4 regions of the Bradyrhizobium sp. USDA 4532 genome follow, and region 2 is predicted to be linked to each of the others. Evidence: predicted binding sites of a transcription regulator. Region 2 holds the regulator's gene; each other region holds the start of a gene.
The links. Region 2 encodes LexA, which represses DNA repair genes until DNA is damaged. Its sites were predicted from a motif close to TGTTCNNNNTGTGTTCNG; they were not measured.
Positions count from the first base shown of each region.

Region 1: dinB (DNA polymerase IV) is a predicted target of LexA. The motif match lies at 2,695-2,712, and genes of this name have one in related genera.
Region 3: J2R76_RS14180 (ImuA family protein) is a predicted target of LexA. The motif match lies at 2,540-2,557, and genes of this name have one in related genera.
Region 4: J2R76_RS30545 (DNA recombination protein RmuC) is a predicted target of LexA. The motif match lies at 2,109-2,126, and genes of this name have one in related genera.

Region 1 covers NZ_JALJZN010000001.1:2,509,414-2,514,051, reverse strand. Annotated here, with positions in the region: gene J2R76_RS12255 (hypothetical protein) at 1-306, opposite strand, end outside; gene J2R76_RS12250 (hypothetical protein) at 733-1,773, opposite strand; gene J2R76_RS12245 (hypothetical protein) at 2,099-2,518, opposite strand; gene dinB (DNA polymerase IV) at 2,774-4,021, shown strand; gene J2R76_RS12235 (hypothetical protein) at 4,136-4,345, shown strand; gene pyk (pyruvate kinase) at 4,427-4,638, opposite strand, start outside.
Region 2 covers NZ_JALJZN010000001.1:1,292,795-1,297,432, reverse strand. Annotated here, with positions in the region: gene J2R76_RS06285 (HAD family phosphatase) at 1-537, shown strand, start outside; gene glp (gephyrin-like molybdotransferase Glp) at 564-1,775, shown strand; gene lexA (transcriptional repressor LexA) at 2,019-2,723, shown strand; gene J2R76_RS06270 (hypothetical protein) at 2,980-3,408, shown strand; gene J2R76_RS06265 (hypothetical protein) at 3,554-3,781, shown strand; partial or broken gene J2R76_RS06260 (ComEC/Rec2 family competence protein) at 3,778-4,638, opposite strand, start outside.
Region 3 covers NZ_JALJZN010000001.1:2,958,078-2,962,715, reverse strand. Annotated here, with positions in the region: gene J2R76_RS14190 (inorganic phosphate transporter) at 1-390, opposite strand, end outside; gene J2R76_RS14185 (UdgX family uracil-DNA binding protein) at 925-2,373, opposite strand; gene J2R76_RS14180 (ImuA family protein) at 2,757-3,536, shown strand; gene J2R76_RS14175 (DNA polymerase Y family protein) at 3,427-4,638, shown strand, end outside.
Region 4 covers NZ_JALJZN010000001.1:6,647,489-6,652,126, reverse strand. Annotated here, with positions in the region: gene truA (tRNA pseudouridine(38-40) synthase TruA) at 1-374, opposite strand, end outside; gene fmt (methionyl-tRNA formyltransferase) at 374-1,309, opposite strand; gene def (peptide deformylase) at 1,460-1,987, opposite strand; gene J2R76_RS30545 (DNA recombination protein RmuC) at 2,158-3,375, shown strand; gene J2R76_RS30540 (AmpG family muropeptide MFS transporter) at 3,563-4,638, shown strand, end outside.

The DNA of each region.
Region 1 (4,638 bases), 1.2 Mb from region 2:
GCATTCTTCCAGAAACCGCTTGATCGCGCGGATTTCGCCCCCGACCGCGCGCTTGAACAGCCCGTGCAGCATCGCCTCATGCGGATGCAGTTTGGTAAGTTTGCCACCGATGCGGGCTTCGATCGGCCGCTCCAGCAGCGCGGCAATATCAGGGGCGTGCTGTTTGTCTCGGCGCCGACTGGTCCGTAAAGGCTGCGCCCGTACCCCAAAGCGGGTCGCCTTGGGTGGTTTGCCGTAACCGACCTCGTAGGTCTCGTTGCGCGGCTCGTCCTCGCCGCCGGGTGCCTCATCGCCGTCTTTGCTCATTGCGCCGCTCCATCTTTCGCACCGCGGACGCGAGCGGGCCTTGGGGCACAGCCCAAAAACCAACGCAGGCCGAAGCGCGGTTAACCGCGTTCAGTTGTGATCATCATCGATTTGGTTTCTGGGGGGCTGCCGGTTAGGATCGGCCGGGCGGCTCAAAACCAGATATAGGCCCGGATTTTTGATCGTCAAACATATTTGGCGATGAGGTTAACATGCAAGGCGGCGGCGCTCTGCTGCAGGCACCTTGGGGCAGGAGGTTTGCCGCGCCCGCAGCGAAATTTCCCGTGCCGCGAACGCCAATTTTCCCGTGACGCGTTTGTCGGGAATTGCCCGAAAAAATCCAAATCTCCCAGTGGCTTGGCACGAGAGGTAGCGTGTAAATGGGGGCACATTTTCGTATTTGCCCTGTTAATTCCCGTAAGTCCGCTAGTTCGGCATCAGCACGGCATCGATGCGGCGGCTGTTTCGCGTGCTGATGACGATGGCGCCGTTGCGGGTCGCAAATCTCGCACCGACAAGCCGCGGCACTTTTTCCGTCAGCGACGAAGGCAGCGGAATCATTCCGCCGGTGACGGGATCGCCGACGTTGATCGGCGCGACGGCTGCGCCGGCCGAAGGCGCTGCCTTGATGTACTCCCTGATCAACTGAATCTCTTCACGCGAGAGGCTGAGCGCGGCCTGTTCGCCCGCGCCGTCAGCCAGCTTCTTTTCCGCCTCGGCCCTGTCTTGCGCATCTTGCTGCTGGGCGGCATCGCGTCTTGCGACTTCGACCTGTTCGAGTCTGGTGAGGCGTTCCCTCAGCGGCGCGATCTCGCGTCGCAACGCGGTAATGTCCGACTTCAGCGAAGAGAGCTGACCAAGTGCAATCGCGGCGGCAACGCAGGCGACGACCGAGATCAGGCTGAGGCATGCCACCGCGAGCCCCGTCAATCCGCCTCGACGATCGGCACGACGATCCCCGACATCCTCCGCGGGTCGCCGTCGCCGCGCGGCGGCGAATTTCGGCTTGATCGTGCCGAGCAAGCTGACCAGACCGGACAGCCGCGCAGCCACCACCCGGTTCGCCTCTTGAAAGGCGCCGAGTGCAGGCGCCGGGACGACCGGAGAGTGCGCCGAGGGGATGCCGGGAGCAGTAGTCGAACGGCCCGCGCCGGATGGCTGGCGGCCATCGTGGTCCTCGCGCGTCATGCCGGGGAGCTCGAGATCAACGTCGTCGGGACGGTCGATCGCAGTATCCGCAACGTAATGGCGCGTGTCGGCCACAGCGGCGTCCAATCGTTCCGTTTCCTGTCGATCGGGTCCGTGTTCGATGCGGACGGCTTCAAGCGAGCGCCACAGCGAGAGTCCCGAATCGGTGATCTGCAGGCCCGCGTCGTTGATCGATGCCCATCCCGATTGGAAGACGTCGGCGTCGCCAAGCTCGGACGGCCGCTTCGACTGTGTGGCTTCATCGCCGGCCGCGATCATGCGCTTGACCTCGCGGCTTACCTCGTCGATCGCGATCCGCTGCCCGGGCCTTGCGGCCAGCACACTCAGGATCGCCAGATTGAACCTCATGCGGCGCCTCGCGATGCTCCTCAACCGGCCGTGCCGCCGTTCCGCTCCCCTGCAGGCGACGTGCGAGCCTCAGCGGGGTCGAAGCGGATCAATCATGTCGGCGCGGACGTCGGTCGGTCAGGGAGTCAGGCAAGTGTACCGGCTCGCCAAGGGGCAAACAATCCGGCACCAGACCTACGAGAGGGATAAGTCGGCCCGCAAAAGACACGCGTCGGGATCGCCTTCGTTGCGCGTCTCAGAGAAACTCGCGAAGCCTGGAAAGCTCGATCACATGCTCGGGTGACAGCACGTCGGGAACGAGGGGAGGCTGCGACTTGGTCCGGATCTCGTAAAGATGTCGCGTCTTCTCGGGCTTGCCCATGAAATCCCGAATGCATTGGTCGAGCGTTCCATTGACGACCATATAGGGCGCGCGATCCTCTCGCCTCGAGTTGTTGAGAGAAGGCCATTTGTAAAGGTGGGCCGCAGCTTGGAAGTCCACCTGATGGGATTGGTCGGTCATTGCAAAATATCTACCCGAAAAGCCCTGCGCGGCAAAGTCAGCCGGCTGATGAGTGAGCTGGTGCGGCAATACGCGCAAGCTGCGTGCGGCAGAGGCCGCCGTCATGCACTCGAACGATCCGCCGATGTGCCTCGCGTTGATGCCTCGCAGCAACTCCCGCTTCGATCTCCCGCGGACCGAGATCGGGGGCGATCGGGCGAAGCCGGCTGAAGGGAGCGCCGGCAGGCCCCTCGCGCGGCGCGCGCAGTGGCAGCGCGCGTTGACGAACCTAGCTCGTTCGCTGCGCCAGCGGCCGTGACGACGCGTGCTGGATTGACTCGATTCCAAAATGTTCCTATTTTGTTCTATTGTCAATTTCCACGTCCGGAGACGGGCGGCTTCGGTCAGGTCAGGGATGAACGGGTCGAGATGGCAGCCGCAGCCACCATCCTTCATGCGGACCTGGATGCATTTTACGCATCGGTCGAGCAGCTGCTCGAGCCGTCGCTGCGCGGCAAGCCGATCGCCGTCGGGGGCGGGGTTGTGCTGGCGGCGTCGTATGAGGCCAAGGCCTTCGGAGTGCATGGCGGCATGTCGGGGCGGGAAGCGCGCCAACTGTGCCCGCAACTGGTTTTCGTCGGCGGCCATTTCAGCGATTACCAGCGGCTGGGTGACGCGGCCATCAAGGTGATCGGCGACTTCACGCCGCTGGTCGAGCGAATTTCGATCGACGAGGCGTTTGCGGACGTTGCCGGCTGCACTCACCTGTTCGGAACGCCTGCCGAAATAGCCGCGTCGATCCGGTGGCGCGTACGCAGCGAGCTCGGCCTTCCGATCTCGGTCGGCGTCGCCCGCACCAAGCATCTGGCGAAGATCGCCTCGCAGGTCGCAAAGCCCGACGGACTTGTCGTCGTTGATCCCGACGCCGAGCTGAGCTTCCTTCACGAATTGCCGGTTGAGTTGATGTGGGGAGTAGGGCCAGTCACCAGGATGCGGTTGGATGCGATCGGCGTCGCGACGATCGGTCAGCTCGCCAAATTGTCGGAACGGTCGCTGACGCACTTGCTCGGTCCGGCAGCGGGCGAGAAACTCGCCGCGCTGGCCTGGAATCGCGATCCGCGACAGCTCAAGCCACACCGGCGCGCGCGATCGGCGGGGGCACAATCGGCGCTTGGCCGAAAGCCTGCGATCGAGCAAGTCATCCGGCCCACGCTGCTTCATCTCGCCGACCGCGTCGCCACGCGGCTTCGGGCGAAATCACGGCCTGGACGAACCGTGACGGTGCGCGTCCGTTTCGCCGACCTGAAGTCGGTGACGCGCTCGATGACGATCGATGCGCCGGTGTGCACGACCATCGTCCTGGCCCGGCTCGCCGAGAATCTCGTGCGCGCTGCTCTTGCCGACCATCCCGGCGAGAAGATCATCTCGCTGCTGGCGATCTCGGTTTCGCATCTCGAGGAGCATTGGGATCTTGCACTGGAGCTTCCACTCGGACTGGAGGACGAAGCGCTTCGGCCTGGAAGTCCGACAGGGATGGCCCGCTGGGCGGCGGACCGTGCGATCGACAAGATCCGCGATCGCTTTGGCTGGGAGGCGATCGGATATGGTTCAGCGGCGCTGGAGGCGGTTCATTCGGTGCCCGACGCGTTTCGCAAGCTTGCCGAGAGAGATCTCTAGCGTTCGCCGGTTCACGTATCCGTCACTGCATTAAGAAAAGGCAATTTGGAATCGCGCGCTTGTGAGTGGCGACCCCGTACGACCGGCTTATTTTGAGGCGGCGGAGGGACAGCCATGAAGTACAGCGCCGAACTGATCCAGACGATGCGCGAAGCGTTGGATGCGGTCATGGCAAGCGTGCCGGCGGATCAATCCGTGTTCGGTCTCAAGGCCGCTGTTGCGGAATGCATTCTGCGAGCCGCAGCTCACGGCCAGACATCGTTCGACGGGCTCGTGACGTCGGCATCCGATCAGCTTCAGTCGATCATCTCGATGCTGACCTAGGCGATCGGGATGCGCGCGACCGCCGCGTTCACCTCGCCGCGCGGTGCGCTGATGATGCAATCGCTCGGGCCGACGGTTCTCTCAGGGCAGCGATACGACCCGTAGATTGTTGGTTGTTCCCGCTTGTCCAAAGGGAATGCCGGCGACCACGACCAGCAGATCGCGACTCGATGCAAACTGCTCTGCATGCGCGAATGTTGTTGCGCGCTCGACCATCTCCTCATAGCTCTGAACGTCGTCGGAAAGCACGCTGTGAGCCCCCCAAAGCAGGCACAGGCGGCGGGACACTTCGC
Region 2 (4,638 bases):
GCGCACTGGGCGCAGCATGCCGGGTGTGCGCCCGCCGAGCTCGCCACGCGCTTTGTCGTCGACGACAGTTTCAAGCATCATGAGATCGGCCGGATCGACGACGCGGCTTTCTTCGAGAATCTGCGCCGGACGCTCGGCATCAACATCACGGACGCCCAGTTCCTCGAAGGCTGGAACGCGATCTTCACCGGCGAGATGCCGGGCATCGCCCCGCTGCTCGCGGCGGCCGCCAAGCGGATGCCGCTCTACGCCTTCTCCAACACCAATCCGGCCCATGTCGCGCATTTCTCGGTCACCCACGCCGACCTGCTCAGCCATTTCCGCAACGTCTTCCTGTCCTCGAGCATCGGCTTCCGCAAACCCGACGCCGAGGCCTATGATCATGTGGTAAAAGCCATCGGCGTGCCGGCGTCGCGGATCCTGTTTTTCGACGACCTGGCCGCCAATATCGAAGGTGCGCGGGCCCGCGGCCTTTATGCTATCCACGTGACATCGACGGATGACGTGGCAAGGGCTTTGACCGCACTTGGAATTTGAAGATTAGGAATTGAGGAACTCTGAGCGTGGCCCTGATGCCGGTTGCCGATGCCCTGTCCGCCGTCCTCGCCGGCGCCGAACCGCTGCCGGAGGAGATGGTCGCGCTCGATGCCGCCTACCACCGCACGCTTGCGCACGATCTCGCGGCGCTCCGCACCCAGCCGCCGCAGCCGATGTCGGCGATGGACGGCTATGCGGTGCGCGCCGCCGATGCGGCTGATCTAAAGGCCCGGCTCAAGGTGATCGGCGAAGTCGCCGCCGGCCGGCCGTTCGAGCGGACGGTCGGCGCCGGCGAGGCGGTGCGGATCTTCACCGGCGGCGTGATCCCCAATGGCGCCGACGCGGTGATCATCCAGGAGGACACCGCCGTCGACGGCGACCACATCACGATCACGGAGGCCGCCAGCGTCGGGCGGCACATCCGCCCGGCTGGGGTCGACTTCCGTGAGGGCGAGGTGCTGCTCGCCGGCGGCAGCCGCCTGTCCGACCGCGCGCTGTCGCTGGCGGCCGCCATGAACTATCCGGAACTTGCGGTGCGCCGCCGCCCGAAGGTCGCGGTGCTGGCGACCGGCGACGAGCTGGTGATGCCGGGCTCGCAGCCCGGTCCCGGCCAGATCGTCTATTCCAACGGCTACGCGCTGCGGGCGCTGGCGCGCGCCGAAGGCGCCGAGACCGTCGACCTCGGCGTTGCCGCCGACACGGTGGAGGCGACCACGGCGGGCATCCGCCGGGCGCGCGAGGCCGGTGCCGATGTCCTGATCACGACAGGCGGCGCCTCGGTCGGCGACCACGATCTCGTCAAGCGGTCGCTGGAAGCCGAGGGGGTCGAGATGGCGTTCTGGCGGATTGCGATGCGGCCCGGCAAGCCGATGATGCATGGCCGGCTCGGCGCGATGCGGGTGATCGGCCTGCCGGGCAATCCGGTGTCGTCCTATGTCTGCGCCTTCCTGTTCCTGGTGCCGTTGATTCGGGCGCTGAGCGGCCGGAAAGTGATTCGTCATCGCCGCGCGAGCGCCCTGCTCGGCCGCGACCTCGCTGCCAACGACCAGCGCGAGGACTATCTGCGTGCGCGGCTCGAAGCGCGCGAGGACGGCAGGCTGATCGCAACGCCGGTGACGCAGCAGGACTCGTCGCTGCTCGGGAATCTCGCTGCGGCACGGGCACTTCTCGTGCGTCCGCCGTTTGCGGCAGCTGCCGTCAAGGGCAGCGAATGCGAGATTCTGACACTGCCCGAATAGGGTTTTCGCGCCCCGCCGATTGTGCGTTGCCCGACACGTTCACCGGAAATTAAGTGGTTGCGGAACACATATCGAACATATAGTGTCCGTTCATGATTTGTTTCGAGTACTGGTGTCTACATTCGGGAAGCTGCATGGAAGCAGGTGCATTGAGCACATGCTCCTGAGGTCAGGCCCGGCCTGCAGGCCCCACCAGAAGAGTCTCGGAATCGAACGACGCTATCAACCGGGGGAATACTCGAGATGCTCACGCGCAAACAGTACGAACTACTGCGTTTCATCAATGAACGTCTGAAAGAGGCCGGCGTACCGCCCTCCTTCGACGAGATGAAGGATGCGCTCGACCTGCGCTCGAAGTCCGGTATCCACCGCCTGATCACTGCGCTGGAGGAGCGCGGCTTCATCCGCCGCCTGCCGAACCGCGCCCGCGCCATCGAGGTCATCAAGCTGCCCGAACTCTCGGCCGGCGGCGGCAACGGCCGCCGCGGCTTCACGCCCAGCGTCATCGAAGGCACCCTCGGCCGGCGCGCCAGCACGCCGCCGATTGCCGAGGACGACGGCAACCGTCCGGTCGCGGTCCCCGTGATGGGCCGGATCGCCGCCGGTACGCCGATCGAGGCGCTGCAGACCCGCAGCCACACCATCAGCGTGCCGCCCGACATGCTCGGTGCCGGCGAGCACTATGCGCTCGAGGTGCGCGGCGACTCGATGGTCGATGCCGGCATCCTCGACGGCGACATGGCGCTGATCCAGCGCAACGACGTCGCCAATACCGGCGACATCGTGGTGGCGCTGATCGACGAGGAGGAAGCCACCCTGAAGCGCTTCCGCCGCCGCGGCGCATCGATCGCGCTCGAGCCGGCCAACACCGCCTATGAAGTGCGCATCCTGCCGCCGAACCGGGTCCGCATCCAGGGCAAGCTGATCGGCCTTTATCGCAAATACTGAATTGCAAATACTTGCGGCGGCCGGGAACGAGCAACACGTCGGATCGTTCCTTGCATGATAGTGTAGCGTACGGCCTGCCCGATGCGCTCCGATACCTCTCGCGCAGCGTCGCGTGTTTGTGATCGGAGCGATCTCGGACCAGTCGTACAATCGCCCAGAAACGAGCAGACGCTCGTTCGCTATCGTCCACTCTGGTAGAGGCCCTAATGCCTCAAGGAGAGGCACGGGTCGCTACCTCGAAATGAGGAGCCATCCGATGTGTGACTATAGTCTGCACGCCGTGGCATCGCGCCCCGCCATTGTCGGAGAGACGCTGATCACGACGACGTTCCGCGGCACGTCGACCCGCGGCTTTGCTTCGGAGAATGACCCCACTGTCGCGGTCTGCATGCTGCCGGGCACCGAGCTCGCTTTCGCCGAGAACGTTCGCTACGACAGCCGCTGGATCTGGACCAAGACGCTGAACTATCGCGTCGGCGTGTTCAACGAAGTCGAGCCCGACGTGCCCGATCGGCATCATGACGCGGTCGAATTCCCCGACGGCAGCCATGTGCTGGTGACCCAGCTGGTCGAGGGACAGCGCGTCAGCGTGCTGCAATTGCCGGCGCTGCATCCGCCGGTCGAGCAGAAGCCGAAGGTTGTGGAGCGGCGGCCCTCCGCATTCGCAACGCTGTTTTTGGGTTGAGCGCATCGTCGCCGCGGAATGAGCTGTTCGGCGGCGGATGACCTAAGCAATTTCGGGCGACCCCGGACTCCCGCTTCCGGGGCGCAGAAGGAGATTTGCGTCGGCCGGCACCTTGGCGCATCATCGGGTACGGAGGACGTGCGCGGTGGTCGATAAGGTCACATGGCAAAAGGCTGGACGCGTCACGGAACCGGGCCGCTACATGTTCCGGTTCGGTTGGCTGACGGTAACGGCCGACGACCTGAAAGTCTGGGAGCAATTTCCCGAGGCTTCCTTCACTCTCGTCAAGAAGCCCGACGCCGGCCCCGACTCCGACGAATACCATCTCGGCCTGTTCGAGCTGCCAAGCGCGCCCTTGCCGGACCACGGCTAATCATCGCCCTGCAGATCGGTCTCGGCCGGCGTCGCATCCACCGCAGGCCGCGGCGCGGGGGCGCGTAGCGTCGTCTCGCTCTCGCCGTCGCCGGAAACCGCCGGCGACCACGGCCGGTCGATCCCGCCGGGCTTGACCGCATCGACGACGTAGCCGTCCCTGCTCCGCCGCAGCACCAGCGCGCCGTGGCGGCGCAGCCGCTCGGCATCGATCACCGATGCCGCGCAGCCCTGCGGCGCCCGCCGCGCCGTCACGATCAGGGCTGCGCGCTCGCAGTCGTCCGCCAGCGCCTCCGACCGGGTCGCCAGCGCGACGAAGGTGCCGCTTGGTCCCTGGGTCACGCAGCCGCCGGCATCGCACGAGACGCCCTCGCCGAGCGACGCATCGGTGGCGGTGCGCGCGTCGGCGTCCGCCGCCAGCCACTCCTTGACCAAAAATGCATCCTTGGCGCTGTGCATCAGATGCAGCCGTCCATCACCGCCACCGCGACATTGCGGCCGTCGCCCGAGATCAGCACGTCCGGCTGCGGCACCCTGAGCGCCCAGACCGAGGCCACCAGCAGCAGCACCGCACCTGACCAGCGCAGCGGCGTGCGCAGCAGCCCGAGCAGGATGATGCCGGCGCTCGCTGCGATCAGCGGCCCGATGCCGAACGCCGCCATGCGGCCGACCGCGCCCGGGAGTGCGGCGACCCATTGCGTCACCAGGATCATCCAGTCGATGCCAAGACCCATGATCGCCCAGAACACGCCGTCGAAGCCGAACGGCATGGCGACGAGCCCCAGCAGGCCGGCCGGCATCACGACCGCCGAGACCACCGGCATCGCCGCGAGGTTGGCGAGCAGCCCGTAGGGCGTC
Region 3 (4,638 bases), 1.7 Mb from region 2:
CAGCGAGACGATGCCGAACGCGACGGCGCCGCTGGAGAGCAGCACGCCGATCAGGTTGAACATGCCCGACCACACCACGGCGACATGCGCCGGCAGCGAGCGGGTGTAGATCACGGTGGCGACCGCGTTCGCGGTGTCATGGAAGCCGTTGACGAATTCGAAGCCGAGCGCGATCAGCAGCGCGACGAACAGCAGGATATACGGCAGGAACGAGGTGATGCGCGTGCCGGTGGCGTCGACATCGGCATAGATGCTGTAGGCAACGAACAGCAGCGCGGCCGCAACCACGCCCAAATAGATAACCCCGGTGAGAGGATGAAAGCCCTTGTCGAGGTCCGGACCCTTTTTCAGGGCGGGCTCGATCGAGCCGGGTAACGCCATATCGCTCATGGTAAACTCCTGTCCCAATGCTCCCGATTTTGATCGATGCATATGACAAGCAATTGAAATCCGGCCCGCGAGACGCGCGGTCTCCCGTGGCGGTGGACATCGAGCCGAAGTTTTGTGCAACGCATTGAGCGCGCACGTGCCTTCGCGGCCTCGTGGCAATCTTCAGCAAAAAGGGATTGCCGATCGCGACGGAAACCTCTGGCCTGCGTTTCGCGGGACGAGACAATGTGCGGAGGACATCACACCGGCATCCGGCCGGCCGGGCAGCCGGAGAATTCGGCGGGCGCCTGCGAGTGGAAGGTTGCGAAATGAGGGAGGGGGATTGAGAGATGAGGTGGCGCGCCGCACGATCGGGGCTAGCAAACCGCGCAGCGCGCCCGCCTCAGGGTACGTCATGGCGTGAACATGACGCCCGATACCTGCGGAACATGCTACCCTACCACGGATCAATTAAAGGTTGTAGGTATTTGTCCGCGGCTTAGAACAATTTCTCGTTGCGATGTGGTTCCTCAGGTTCCGCTGGTTTTACGGAACTCAAGCTGCATCGACTGATCTGCGCAACTGATGTGCGGCGATTTTCAGGTCGTCGATAAAGCGCTGATATTCCAGCGCCTTGGCTTTTTCATCCGGCAGCCGCAACAGATAGGACGGGTGCACAGTGACGAGCACCTTGGTTCCGTCGTGGTCGATCAGATGGCCGCGGTTCTTGTTGATCGGCGTGATCTTGCCGAGCACGCTCTGCGCCGCGGTGGCGCCGAGCGCCATCACGAGGTCCGGCTTGATGGTGGCGAGCTCGCGCTCATACCACTGGCGGCAGGCGCGGATCTCCGGTGTGCTCGGCTTCTGGTGCAGCCGGATCTTGCCGCGCGGCACGAATTTGAAGTGCTTCACTGCATTGGTGACATAGACCTTGCGGCGATCGATGCCGGCTTCCTGCAGCGCTCGATCGAGCATCTGGCCGGCCGGTCCGACGAAGGGGTGGCCTGCGAGATCTTCCTTGTCGCCGGGCTGCTCGCCGACCAGCATCAGCGTTGCGCTTTGCGGTCCCTCGCCGAACACGGTCTGGGTTGCGTCTTTCCACAGCGGGCAGGCGCGGCAATCGGCGGCCTCCTCGCGCAAGGCCGCGATGGTGTCGTGAGCTTGCCTGCCTTGAACTTGCTTGCCTTGAACTTGCTTGCGGGGCATCGGCGTATCCTGCCGCTTCTGCGGCTCGGCCGCCTTGCGTGCGATGAAGGGGCCGCTGGTCATGCGCATTGCGTCTTCGATCAGAGGCTTAATGATCGAGTCCTCGGGCAGGTTCCTCCAATAGGCTTGCGGCATCTCCATCACTTTCAGCCGTGCGGGATTGAAGCGGCCGTTGTCGTGACGCCGCCAGGCCTCCTCGAGCCGGTCCTCGGTCGGCACTTCGGATTTGGCGACGCCCGGCGTGATCGAGATCGCGTGCCCGTCCCAATGTGCGCAGACGTCGGGGGTCAGGATCGACCACGGCATGTCGGCGAAGCGGCCGGCGAAGAACGGCGCGGCAAGCTCGACGATGTGATGCTCCGGCTCGAACCATGCGACGTAATGAGCCGTCCGCTCGCGGCCGATCTCGCGGAAGCGCAGATGCGCATGCATCCTGTCGATATCGACATAGACCGCGCGCGCCATCGCGTGGACCTCGGCGATATCGGGATCATCGGTCGCACTGAGCAGATCGTGACGGCTGCGCAGCCGCCACAGCAGGCGATAGAGCAGGGCAAAGCGTTCGTCACTGCGATGCAGGATCGCGGCCTTTGCGAGCTCGACGAATTTGGCCGACACATTGAACCGCGCCTGCGGCGTATCCGGCAATTCATTCACGCAGGATGCCGACGACAATTCGTCGTCGCTGCGTACGGTCCATGTGATCTCCGCGGGCTTCACATCGTTCAGCGCCAATCGCCGCGCGGCCTTGCGCCAGCCCTCGAAATCGGTGTCGTTGTCGAGCACGATGATGCGCATGCGATTGCTCCGTTTCCGTCACGCCGTCATTTTCGGGGCCTGCGTGCCTGACTTGCGGAAGATCAGGGCCTGTCCGGTTCGGCGGCTGCTGAATCCCATTGATTCCACTCATGAATCGATGAGTTCACCAATCCGATTGACTCCGCGGGCCCTGTTAGCTTTATATTAGAACATATCATGAACAAATGAGCCAGTCCCTGGTTCTCTGTTCAGACCAGTGACGGCCTCAAATTTTGGTTGGAAGGAGCGGCGCATATGCCGGAGCGCGATCAGCAAAAGTGGTCGCCGGTTTTGCGTCCGATCGCGCTCCTCTTTTTTAAGAAAGGCGCATGATCTTGTCGCCAAACCGCTCACACTTTGGCGGATCATGCGCCGCCGCACGCATGGGTACGCTTGCGTCTCTGCGCGGCAGCATCGCGCGCATCGAGGCGCCATCGGATGCGGCGATGCCGAACCGCGTCGCGCTCGGACACGCCGGCGCGGATGCGATGCTGCGCGGCGGGCTTGCGCCGGCGGCATTGCACGAGGTGTTCGCGGCCGGCCATCAAGGCGGCGCGGCGACCGGCTTCATTGCGGGGCTCGCCGGACGGCTGTCGGCACGCAAGCCGCTGGTCTGGGTGCGGCAGGATTTTTCCGATCGCGAAAACGGCGCGCTATCGATGCGCGGGCTTGCCGAGCTCGGCCTCGATCCGCGCCTCTTGGTCACGGTGCGCGCTGCCGATGTCGATAGCGGCCTGCGCGCCGCGGCCGACGCGCTCGCCTGCGATGCGCTCGGCGCGGTCGTGCTCGAGGTCTGGGGCCAGGCGCGCCAGCTCGATCTCGTCGCCAGCCGCAAATTGACCCTGGCCGCGCAGGCCTCCGGCGTCACCGCGCTGGTGCTGCGGATCGCGGCAACCCCGATCCCCTCGACCGCGGAGACGCGCTGGATCGTGCGCGCGGCGCATTCGCCGCCGGGCAATGCCGCGAGCGTGTGGGGCGCGCCGTCCTTCGAGGCCGAACTCGTGCGCAATCGTCATGGCCCGGTCGGGCGATGGATCATGGAATGGAAATGTGATGAGTGCCAATTCAGTGAACCGTCGGCGTATCCTCAGCCTGTGGCTGCCACGCCTGCCCATCGACCGCATCAAGCGCAAGCTCGCGCAGGACATCGCCTCGCAAGCTGATGCACGGGAGGTGGCAGGGCTCCCTCTCCCGCAAGCGGGAGAGGCGAAGAAAGCAGAACTCCCCAGCGTCGTCGTCGCAAAAGACCACAACGCCATCCTGCTGCACGCGATCGACGAGGCCGCGGTGCGCGCCGGGCTGTCGATCGGGCTGCCGCTCGCCAATGCGCGGGCGATCTGTCCGGAGCTCACGGTCTATGATGCCGATCCCGCCGCCGATCTGAAGACGCTGAACGACATCGCCGACTGGTGCGATCGCTTCACGCCGCTGGTCGCGCTCGATTTGCCTTACGGTCTGTTTCTCGACATCACCGGCTGCGCGCATCTGTTCGGCGGCGAGCGCGCGCTGCTGCAGACCGTGACGGGGGCGCTGAGCCGGCGAGGCTTTGCCGTCAGCGCGGCGATTGCCGGCACCTCGATCGCGGCGCGTACGCTGACGCGCACCGCCTCGGGCAAGATTGTCCCCGATAGCGAGGAAGCGGCGGCGGTCGGCCCGCTGCCGGTGTCGGCGCTCGGTGCCGATGCCGCTGTCACCACCGGCCTGCGCCGCGCCGGCTTGAAGACCATCGGCGATGTCGCCTCGCGCGCGCCGCATGAAATCTCGGCGCGGTTCGGTGCGGCCTTCACCACCTTGCTCAGCCACGCGCTCGGGCAGGGCGATGCCCCGATCAGCCCGCGCAAGCCGCTGCCCGATTACATCGTCGAGAAGCGTTTCCCCGAGCCGATCGCGACCGACACCGTGATCGCGCTGACGCTCTCAAGCCTTGCCAAGATGCTGGTTGCGGCGATGGACAAGCAGGGCAAAGGTGCGCGGCAGCTGGAAGCGAGCTTCTTCCGCACTGACGGTGCGGTGCGCGCGATCATGGTCGAGACCGGGCGTCCGGTGACGCGGCCCGAGATGATCGATCGCCTGTTCCGCGAGCGGCTCGATGCGCTGAATGATCCGCTCGATCCCGGCTTCGGCTTCGATCTCATTCGCCTCGCCGCAGGGCGTACCGAGATCGTGGTACAGCAGCAGCGCGATCTCGACGCCACCATACACGACAATGACGAGCTCTCGGCGCTGATCGACCGCATCGCCGCCCGCATCGGCGGAAAACGCGTC
Region 4 (4,638 bases), 5.4 Mb from region 2:
TCGAGCGCGAGGTTCGCGCGCGTGTTGGTGATGCGATAGAGATAGTGCCGCCTGGTCGCGGAGAACCGCGCCTCGAAATCGTCGGGCACGATGTCAGCCGCGAGCACGCCGATCGGATTGGGCCGCAGATGCGCATTCAGCCCGTCGCGAAAGCGGCCGGGCGGAAAATGCTTGGCGATGTCGCAATGCGCGACCTGGCCGCGCGCATGCACTCCGGCATCGGTACGCCCTGCGCCGTGGACGCGCACGTCCTCGCCGCAGATCGCCTTGACCGCCGCCTCCAGCGCGCCCTGCACGGTCGGCGCGGTGTCCTGGATCTGCCAGCCGGAGAACGGCGTGCCGTCATATTCGATGGTGAGCTTGTAGCGGGGCATCAGCCGAGCCGCGCAGGCGGCTTCAACGGCGTGCCGCGCAAGAAATCCGCTGCCTTCATCGGCGCCTTGCCGGCGCGCTGCAGTTCGAGGATCCGGATCGCGCCGTCGCCGCAGGCGATCGCGAAATTGTCGTCGAGCACATCGCCCGGTGCGCCCGAGCCTTTCGCCAGCTCGCAGCGCAGGATCTTCAGCCGCACCGGCTCGCCTTCGCCGGCAAGCTCGCACCAGGCGCCGGGAAACGGCGAGAGCCCGTGAATGTGCCGCAGCACCATATGCGCCGGCTGTGTCCAGTCGATCCGCGCCTCGGCCTTCTCGATCTTGGCCGCATAGGTGACGCCGTCCTCGCTCTGCTTCGTCAGTTGCAAGCCGCCGCGCCCGAGCGCCGCCATCGCGCGCACCATCAGGTCGGCACCGAGCGGCGCCAGCGCGTCGTGCAGATCGGATGCCGTCATGCTGTCCGATATCGGCAACCGCTCGGCCATCGCGACGTCCCCGGTGTCGAGGCCGACATCCATCTTCATCACCATCACGCCGCTCGCGGCATCGCCAGCCATGATGGCGCGGTTGATCGGCGCGGCGCCGCGCCAGCGCGGCAGCAGCGAGGCATGCAGGTTGAAGCAGCCGAGCTTCGGCGCGTCGAGAATGGCTTGCGGCAGGATCATGCCATAGGCGACGACGACGGCGGCATCCGCGTCATGCGCGCGAAACTCCTCGAGCGCTTCCGAGGTCTTGAGGGTCTTCGGCGTCAGCACGGGAATGCCGAGGCGGCGCGCCTCCTGCTCGACCGGCGTCGGCTGCAATTGCAGGCCGCGCCGCCCGCCCGGCTTCGGCCCGCGGGTGTAGACCGCCACGACCTCATGGCCATGGGCTACGAGCTCCAGCAGCGTCGGCACCGCGAAATCGGGCGTGCCCATGAAGATCAGGCGGAGAGGCATTAGACAGGCTCGGTAGCAGTTGGAGTGCTTAAGCGCGAAGCGCGTCTTCGCACAAGAAGCCCCGGGCATCCACGTTTTCGGCGACAGCGAAGCAAGACGTGGATGGCCGGGTCAAGCCCGGCCATGACGCGTCCGGGAAAGCGACCGCGCCTACTCCGCCGCGCGCTTGGCGGCCTTCTCGAATTTCTTGAACACGCGGTCGCGCTTCAGTTTCGACAGATAATCCACGAACAGCACGCCGTTGAGATGATCGATTTCGTGCTGGATGCAGGTGGCGTAGAGCCCTTCCGCATCCTCCTCATGCACCGTGCCGTCGAGATCGGTGAATCGCACGCGCACCCGCGCCGGCCGCTCGACCTCCTCGTAATATTCGGGGATCGACAGGCAGCCCTCTTCGTACACCGACAGTTCTTCCGAACGCGCAATGATCTCCGGATTGATGAAGACGCGCGGCTTCGCCGTGGTCTCGCCGTTCTCGTCGCGCTTGGCGAGATCCATGGTGATCAGCCGCAGCGGCTGCGCGACCTGAATCGCCGCGAGCCCAATGCCGGGCGCGTCATACATGGTCTCGAGCATGTCGTCGGCCAGCTTGCGGATCTCCGGCGTCACCTTCTCGATCGGTTTCGACACCAGCCGCAACTGCTTGTCCGGCAGGATGATAATTTCTCTTAATGCCATGGCGGCGATTTAAGCTGCTGACTTCATGGGGTCAATGCGCTCAGGAACCCGTTAGGACAACCTTAACCACGTTTCTTCACCCCGCATTAACCCGGAAAATCAGGAATGCATTTGCCTTAAACGTTCCCTCTTCGTTCGCACCTGGCCGCGAATCGGCTACAACTGCCGGCATGAACGAGATTCTCCTCACGATTGGCGACCTTCCCGTCCGTGTCTCCGACGCCTTGATCGGCCTTGGGGCGCTGGCGCTGATCCTGCTGTTCGCCATTGCGGTGGTGATCGCACGCGCCAGCCGGCGCGGCGCGGAACTCGCAATGGCCCAGGCCATCCGCGCCGACGAACTGGAGGAGCGCCTCGCCGACATGCTGCGGGCCCAGAGCGAATCCTCCGGGCGGGTCGATGCCAAGGTTGATACTATGGCGCAGGCGCTGGCCGGCCGCCAGGCCGAGATGGCCCGCGCCGTCAACGAGCGGCTCGATTCGGTGACCCACCGGGTCGGCCAGTCGATGGAGCAATCGACCCGCAACACGATGGATTCGCTGCGCGTGCTGCACGAGCGGCTCGGCATCATCGACCACGCCCACAAGAACCTCAACGAGCTCACCACCCAGGTGACGACGCTGCGCGACGTGCTCGCCAACAAGCAATCGCGCGGCGCCTTCGGCCAGGCGCGGATGGAGGCGATCGTCCAGGACGGCATGCCGAAGGGCTCGTTCGAGTTCCAGTACACGCTGACGTCGGGCAAGCGGCCGGACTGCGTGGTGTTTCTGCCCGACCAGCGCCCGCTCTGCATCGACGCGAAATTCCCGCTCGAGGCCATGACCGCGCTGCACGATGCGCGCAGCGACGAGGAGCGCAAATTCGCCAGCCAGCGGCTGCGCGCCGACGTGCTGAAGCATGTCAGCGACATCGCGGAGAAGTACCTGATCCCTGGCGAGACCCAGGACACCGCGCTGATGTTCGTGCCGTCGGAATCGGTCTATGCCGAGATCCATGACGGCTTCGACGACGTGATCCAGAAGGCCTATCGCGCGCGCGTCGTGCTGGTATCGCCCTCGCTCTTGATGCTGGCGATCCAGGTGATGCAGCAGATCCTGAAGGACGCCCGCATCCGCGACGCCGCCGACCAGATCCGCAACGAGGTGATGCATCTCGGCGACGACCTCGGCCGCCTGCGCGATCGCGTGCTCAAGCTGCAGACCCATTTCGGCCAGGTGAACGAGGACGTCAGGCAGATCCTGATCTCCGCCGACAAGATCGAGAAACGCGCCGGCCGGATCGAGGAACTCGACTTCAGCAAGTCCGAGACCCCGATCGAGGTCCCCCGCTTCGTCAAGCCCGCCCCCGACCTGTTCCCCGCCCCGCGCAAGCTGCAGGCAGGGGAGTAGCCACCTCGCCCCGCTTGCGGGGAGAGGTCGAAATTCGCGCATCGCGCGAATTTCGGGTGAGGGGGAGCTTCCGCACATTGCACCCGTCATAATTCGCTGAGAAAGCCCCTCACCCCAACCCTCTCCCCGCGAAAGAGCGGGGAGAGGGAGCCAAGGCAGCTGCGGTCGAATCTGCTAACAGAGGGACATGACCGCGCCCGAAGTGACCGCGACCCAATCGGAAAAGAATCCCCCCGCCGCCACCTCCTGGCGCGACAGTTTTGCGGTGTATCTGCAGCCGCGGGTGCTGATCGTGCTGCTGCTGGGCTTCTCCTCGGGGCTGCCGCTGGCACTGTCGGGCTCGACGCTGCAGGTCTGGATGAAGGAGGCCGGGGTCGATCTCGGCACCATCGGGCTGCTGGCGCTGATCGGCACGCCCTACACGCTGAAATTCCTCTGGGCGCCGCTGGTCGACGCGCTGCATGTTCCGCTGTTCACGCAGATGTTCGGCCGCCGCCGCGGCTGGCTGCTGTTCTCGCAGCTGCTGCTGATCGCGGCGATCCTGGTGCTGGCGATGGCCGATCCGGCGCGATCGCCGTGGTTCGCGGCCTTCGCCGCGCTGCTGGTCGCAACCGCATCGTCGACGCAGGACATCGTGGTCGATGCCTTCCGCGTCGAAAGCCTGCCTGAAAGCGAGCAGGCCGCCGGCATGGCGTCCTATGTCGCGGCGTACCGCGTCGGCATGCTGGTCTCGACCGCAGGCGCGCTGTTCATCGTCAGCGGCTTCGAGTCCGCTGGCCTCGTGCGCCTGTCGGCCTGGATGTGGGGCTACGTGGTGATGGCCGCGCTGGTCGTGATCGGCATCGTCACCGCGCTTGCGGCGACCGAGCCGACGCAATCGAAGGGCGCGGAGGCGGCGACGCATGCGCAGAACCCGGCCGAACGCGTGCTACATGCCGCGCTCGGCGCGTTCTCCGAGTTCCTCAGCCGCAAGGACGCCTTCGCGGCGCTCGCCTTTGTGGTGCTGTTCAAGTTCACCGACGCGTTTTCAGGCACCATGACCGCGCCGTTCGTGATCGACATCGGCTTTTCCAAGGTCGATTACGCGGCGATCGTGAAAGGCGTCGGCCTTGCCGCGACCCTGATCGGCGGCTTTGCCGGCGGCTTCGTGGCGCGGCGCTATTCGCTCGCGACTAGCCTCTGGATCGGCGGCGTGCTGCAGGCGGTCGCCAATCTCTCATTCTCCTGGCTCGCCCATGTCGGCGTCGATCAATGGGCGCTCGC